3 regions of the Neobacillus canaveralius genome follow, and region 1 is predicted to be linked to each of the others. Evidence: predicted binding sites of a transcription regulator. Region 1 holds the regulator's gene; each other region holds the start of a gene.

What was found. The regulator Rex, encoded in region 1, represses fermentation and respiration genes when NADH is low (regulators of the CRP and FNR family bind a similar motif). The targets are predictions, from matches to a motif close to TTGTGAAATATTTCACAA.
Region 2: a site for Rex is predicted at 1,178-1,195, ahead of ABC255_RS14550 (formate/nitrite transporter family protein). Genes of this name have one in related genera too.
Region 3: a site for Rex is predicted at 1,070-1,087, ahead of pflB (formate C-acetyltransferase). Genes of this name have one in related genera too.

What each region holds. Positions count from the first base shown of each region.
Region 1 covers NZ_JBDFLL010000002.1:128,888-131,161, reverse strand. The annotation lists gene ABC255_RS28855 (ABC-F family ATP-binding cassette domain-containing protein) at 1-251, opposite strand, end outside; gene moaC (cyclic pyranopterin monophosphate synthase MoaC) at 441-938, shown strand; gene ABC255_RS28845 (redox-sensing transcriptional repressor Rex) at 971-1,624, shown strand; gene ABC255_RS28840 (YdiK family protein) at 1,706-1,906, opposite strand; gene ABC255_RS28835 (CPBP family intramembrane glutamic endopeptidase) at 1,903-2,274, opposite strand, start outside.
Region 2 covers NZ_JBDFLL010000001.1:2,892,475-2,894,748, forward strand. The annotation lists gene ABC255_RS14545 (CoA-acylating methylmalonate-semialdehyde dehydrogenase) at 1-247, shown strand, start outside; gene ABC255_RS14550 (formate/nitrite transporter family protein) at 286-1,146, opposite strand; gene ABC255_RS14555 (glycosyltransferase family 4 protein) at 1,348-2,274, shown strand, end outside.
Region 3 covers NZ_JBDFLL010000001.1:2,162,032-2,164,305, forward strand. The annotation lists gene pflB (formate C-acetyltransferase) at 1-988, opposite strand, end outside; gene ABC255_RS11090 (cupredoxin domain-containing protein) at 1,303-1,755, opposite strand; gene ABC255_RS11095 (D-alanyl-D-alanine carboxypeptidase family protein) at 1,993-2,274, shown strand, end outside.

The DNA.
Region 1 (2,274 bases):
CAGATGGATAAATTCGATTCTAATCCGGTATTTTGGGCTAAATAACCAATGCTTACTCCCTTTGGCTTAATGATTTCTCCGCCATCATGTGACAGGTGCCCAGCAATAATTTTTAATAATGTCGATTTCCCTGCACCGTTTCGCCCCACAAGTGCAACACGGTCCCGAGTTTGTAATTCTAGTTTTATATTCGATAAAATTAGGTCTGCACCATAGTATTTTGCTAGTTGATTAACTTGTAATAATATCATTGTTTTTCACCTCTATTACTAAATTAAGTGTACCTTATTCCAACCATGACGGCAATAAAGTGCCATGGTGTTGGAAAAAATAACAGAATATCCGGAAAGAAAAAAATGTAAATTTTTCATCATTCGCTCAAAGTTTCACAGACAAATTGTGAAAAATATAGTATGATTTTTTGTGGGAGGATATTGTTTATGTCTGAATTTACTCATTTTAACGAAGAAGGAAGAGCGAAAATGGTGGACGTTAGCGATAAGCCAGAGACGGCTCGTTCGGCACTTGCTCATTCCAGCATTACGGTTAGTAAAGAAATTTATGATAAAATAACAAATAATGAAATGAAAAAGGGCGATGTTCTTGCTGTGGCTCAAGTTGCTGCTGTTATGGGGGCAAAGAAAACATGGGACTTAATCCCGATGTGCCATCCTATACCTTTGACAGGAGTCAATATATCCTTCTCATGGGAAAAAGAAAACGAGTCTGCTTATACATTAAATATAGCCGCTGCAGTTAAAACAAAAGGAAATACAGGTGTTGAAATGGAAGCGTTAACAGCTGCATCCACTTGTGCGCTGACTGTTTATGATATGTGTAAGGCAGTGGATAAGGGTATGGTAATTGGAAAAACCTATTTGGTCGAGAAAACCGGCGGAAAAAACGGAGATTTCCATAGGACGGAACAAATTAGATAAATGATTAAACTATCTATAGGGGGTGGGAGAATATGAGTAATGAGACGATGAAAATACCACAAGCGACAGCAAAACGGCTGCCCTTATATTATCGATTTTTAAAGAATCTGCATTCTTCCGGTAAACAGAGGGTTTCGTCAGCAGAATTAAGTGAGGCAGTGAAGGTGGATTCGGCAACGATCCGCCGGGACTTTTCATATTTTGGAGCCTTAGGAAAAAAGGGATATGGCTACAATGTCAATTACCTATTAACCTTCTTTCGGAAAACACTAGATCAAGATGAATTAACAAAAGTAGCGTTAATTGGTGTAGGTAATCTTGGTACGGCCTTTCTAAATTATAACTTTTTAAAAAATAATAATACAAAAATTGAATGTGCTTTTGATGTTGATCCGAACAAAATGGGAACGACAATCCGGGATGTACCTGTGTATCATATGGATGAGCTCGAGAAGGTTTTAAGTAATGATGATATTCATGTTGCCATCCTGACGGTACCTGCTCCAGTGGCACAGGTAATTACAGATCGACTTGTAAATTCCAATATTAAAGCGATATTGAATTTTACACCTGCAAGATTAAATGTTCCTGCCTCCATTCGGGTGCATCATATCGACTTGGCAGTCGAATTACAATCACTTATTTACTTCCTGAAACACTACCCTACAGAGGAAGTAGAAGAATAAAGTAAAGTAAAAGACCTTTCCACTACGTAAAGTGAAAAGGTCTTTTTTTGGCTGTAATGTTTAAAAGCCCGTTTTAAATCGTTATTTCTTTATTTTGTCTTTATATCTATTGTAAAAGAAAATCATTCTTAAGCCAGATCCGAAGTCAAAGGTAGCAAGTATAACGAGCAGGTAACTGAAAAATCCCCATCCGTTTAGGGTGACATCTTCAATCGCAAAATAAGTAAATAAGCAGCCAAGAACAATATAAATGACTCCGGAAAACAAGGGTGAACGTCTCATAGAAAGCCTCCGATAAAGTTTTGAATACCTTCTGCCTCACGAAGAATTTTATCAATGTCATCTTTATATACTGACTGCATGACGACAACTAATGTATTCATGGCAACATGGGCAAAAATCGGTACAAGGATATGTTTTGTTTTTACATAGAGAAATGCAAAAGTAAAACCCATTGCCGAATAGAGAAGTACATGATGCGGCTCCATATGGGCTAAGGCAAAAATGACAGAACTGATTAGTGCTGAGAAGAAAAAGTTAAACCGTTTGTGGAGAGCACCGAAAATAATTTTCCGAAACACGATTTCCTCTAATATGGGTCCTATTACTGAACTAACTAAGATGGCGAGAGGAAAGGACTCAATGATGTT
Region 2 (2,274 bases), on a different contig from region 1:
TGAAATTGCCAATAAATCTAGATTCGCAAATGGTGCCTGCATTTATACGAAAGATGGGGGAAGCGTTCGACAATTTCGGGAAACGATTGATTCAGGAATGTTAGGTGTTAACATGGGTGTGCCAGCACCTATGGCGTTTTTTCCATTTTCAGGATGGAAAGATTCTTTTTACGGGGATCTTCATGCAAATGGGACAGATGGTGTAGAGTTTTATACTAGAAAGAAAATGTTGACTGCACGGTGGTAGTCTTTGTAGAAATATGAAAAAGCTGGAACGAAATCGTTTCAGCTTTTTTTATGTTGTTGCAGGCTGTCTGGTTTAATTCGTATTTTTTTGTCAAAGATTCCAGTCTTTTTAGTTCCTTCGATTACAGTGTATTCATTCTTTTTATATGCAAACCAATACGCCATTCCAATAAAGAGTGCTCCGCCAACGGCATTTCCTAAGAAAACCGGAATAAAGTTACCTAAATAATCCATCCATGTGAGATGTCCAGCAAAAATCGCTGCTGGTATGACAAACATGTTGGCCACAACGTGTTGGAAACCGATCGCTACAAAAGCCATGGTTGGGAACCAAATCCCAGCGATTTTGCCCATCATATCTTCACTTCCATATGATAACCACACTGCTGCAGCCACAAGCCAGTTGCACCCGATACCTGAGACAAAAGCTTGAAGAAAGGTAGCATCTACCTTATGTTCAGCAATATGAACAGTGCTATCCAAATAGACGCCTGTTTCTGTTAATCCTACAATATGTCCAAAAAAGTAAGCAACGAAAATCGCACCTAGAAAATTACTTACTGTGATGAGAAACCAGTTTTTCACAACTTGCTTAGTGTTAATTTTATTTGCGAATTGTGCTAATGGAACGACCATCATATTTCCTGTGAGAAGTTCTCCGCCTGCTATTAATGTAAGGATGAGCCCAATCGGAAAGACAGAGGCACCTAAAATTGCGCTAAGTCCAGATAAACCTTCGGATAAGGGAGCAGTAACACGTATATAGAGCAGGAATCCTAATGAAATAAAAGCACCCGCCTGGAAACCTAATAAAATTGTTGTTAATAATGGATAACTAGTCTTTTTAATTCCATTTTTAATTGAAATTTCTAGTATTTGATCGGGCTTGTAAAATGACATGACTATTTTTCCTTCTTTCTTATTACTCTAATTGTGAAGTACATCACATATTATTAATTTCGACTTTATTTTAACGCAATAAGGCATAATAAGCTGTGAACATTTCATTAACTTTAAAAATAATTGAAGACTTGTCCACACCTTTCTATCCTCGGTGCGTAAGTTAGTATAATAAGGGTTTCAGAAAGGAGTGCAAATGAGGTGTCGAGGCTTAAAATAGCTATCATTACTCCAGGCGTTTATCCGATTCCTGGTAATAAATCTAGTTCTGTTGAGTTAGTTGTACAAAATACATCCAATCTTCTTCAGAAATATGTAGATGTGAACATATTTGGAAAGAAAACTAAAAACCAATCCTTTATCGAAAGACAAGGGAATTTAACGTATTATCGGTATCACTTTAATACCAAAACATATATAAAAAAAATAGTTGAGCAGCTGCAACAGGATAAGCCCGATATTATTCAAATTGAGAACCGCCCTAGATTTGTAAAATACATTCGTCAGGCAATACCAAATGTTAAAATTATCCTTAGCCTGCATTCAGTGACATTTATCTCTCCCCCATACATGAAAGATGAAATGCTGCCATATTATTTAGATCAGGCTAATGCAATCGTTGTAAATAGCCGTTTTTTAAGAAATCATTTAATAGAAAAAACTAATTGTAATACAAATAAAATATTTGTTAATTATTTAGGAGTCAATACGGATCAATTTAAACCCAAATGGCAGCTAGACAGTACCGCACCATTAGAGATCATAAAACAAGAACTAGGTGTTTCCAATAATAAAGTTCTGCTTTATGTAGGTAGATTGGTTGAAATTAAAGGGGTTCATTATATTTTAGAAGTTATGCCGGAGCTTATTAAAGCTGACCCTACTATTCGGTTGATAATTGCAGGTAGCCCAAGAGAACACAAGGTATATTCTGAACATTTAAGAAATCTCGCTGAAAGTGTAAAGGACCACGTTGTTTTTACTTCTTTTATACCGAATGATAAAATCCACGAATTGTTTCAAGTTTCAGATTTACTATTGGTTCCTTCCGCGCAAAATGAAGCTTTTGGACTTGTAAATCTAGAAGCTATGTCAACGGGTATTCCTGTCATTGCAACAAAATCCGGG
Region 3 (2,274 bases), on a different contig from region 1:
CCATACCGCCAATAGACTCAGTTACCCAAGTTGGGTCACCAGAGAATAATTCATTATAATCAGGTGTACGAGCAAATTTTACTAGACGGAGCTTCATAACAAAATGGTCAACTAATTCCTGTGCTGCTTCTTCAGTTAAAGAGCCATTTAAAAGGTCTCTTTCTACATAAATATCTAAGAAAGTAGATACACGTCCAAGACTCATGGCAGCACCGTTTTGTTCTTTGATAGCCGCTAAGTAACCGAAATATAACCATTGGAATGCTTCAGTAGCAGTCGTTGCCGGCTGCGAGATATCAAAGCCATGGCTGTTTGCCATTTCTTTTAATTCTTTTAATGCACGAATTTGCTCGGCAATTTCTTCACGAAGACGCATATTGTCTTCAGTCATTACCTTGCTTGTATTTTTTTGATCTTGTTGTTTTTGCTTGATTAAGAAATTCACACCATATAGTGCAACGCGACGATAGTCACCGATAATACGGCCGCGACCGTAGGCATCTGGAAGACCGGTGATAATTGCTGCTTTACGTGCCAGCATCATTTCATCTGTATATGCATCGAAAACACCTTGGTTGTGAGTCTTACGGAACTCTGTGAAGAATCTTTCAATATCAGGATTTAATTCATAACCATAAGATTCTAAAGCAGCTTTTGCCATCCGAATTCCACCGAAAGGCTGCATAGAACGATTAAAAGGCTTGTCAGTTTGTACTCCAACAACTTTTTCAAGTTCTTCATTAAGGTAACCAGGAGTGTGAGAAGTAATCGTAGATACTGTCTCAGTATCCATGTCGAGGACTCCGCCTTTTTCGCGTTCCTGATTGGTAAGTTCCATTACCTGTTCCCAAAGCTTATTTGTTGCGTCAGTTGCACCTGCCAGGAAGCTATCGTCACCTTCGTATTGATTATAGTTTTTTAATATGAAATCACGAACGTTAACTTCTTTTGACCATGTTCCTTTAGTAAAACCTTTCCATTGTTCCATTATAATTTCACCTCGTAATTTTGTAGGAAATTTAATATAACAGTGTTGCTGTTATTTCTTAACTAGAGTGTAACAGGTTTTTTGTGAAAGAAAGCACAGATATTGTTAACATATTGTGAAGTCTTGTTTTTAAGGGTTTTTTTCATGCTGTTTTTGAACATTTTATGAACAGATTTAAATCTGTACTATAATTATTCAGGAAAATCCACAAACTGTTATATAAGAAAAACACGATGATATCAACATCTTAATAGTGAAAACCTATGAAACAACTTCTATTTGAAATGAAAAAAGCAGGAGAGAAATCTCCTGCTTTAATCGACGATAATGTCAGCAATCATTGGACCATTATGGTCTCTGTCTCCATGAACTTCACAAATTAAACGATAGGTACCCTCTTTATCAATTTGAAGAGGGACCATTGTTTCTTCACCTTTTTTGACAGTACCCTTGATGTCTGTACCTTCAATATAGAATGGGTGCTCTTCCCCATTAACACCACTAATGTATAGGTTTACTTTTTCTCCTGCATCTAGTTGGATAGTACCTGGATCCCAGCGATAAACTTCAATTTCCTTTCCATCTTTGGTAGTACTGTTAAACTCTACTGTAACCATATGAATTTCTCTGATCTCTTCATTCGAGGTTTGATTAAATACGGTAGTATCTCCTGCTTTTAACAAAAACCAAGCAGAAATGGTTACTAATAGGAAAGCTGTTACTAAAATGAAAATAAGTGTATCTTTCTTTAAAACTAAAAATTTCATTATTAACCCCCCAATAATTTGTCCTAATTCATGTTTATGCAGATAAGGGAGGGAAACTTGTCTCTTTTTTAAAATTTTTTCTATTGCTAGTTCTTTGTTTTCTACCTGAATTTAATTGCAATTATTTCAGAATAACGCCAAACTCATTTCGGTTGATTAACAATTATTGTGAAAATATTTACTTCCTAAGATATTTTGATAAAATCAGATGATAAATAAAAAGTAAGGATGTTGAAATTGTCTAAATTAGTCTCATTTTTTATTATCTTAATGCTCATCTTATCAAACCAAGTTAACGTATACGCAGCAAAAAAAACTACCCTAGGGATTAAAAGTGAAGCTGCCGTACTAGTAGACTCAGAAACGGGTGCGATTTTATATAATAAGAATGGAAATGAAAGATTATATCCTGCTAGTTTGACGAAAATTGCGACAGCCATTTATGCAATCGAACATGGAAATATAGATGATGTTGTCACAGTAAGTGCTAGAGCAGTAAAGGAAGAAGGGACTAGAGTT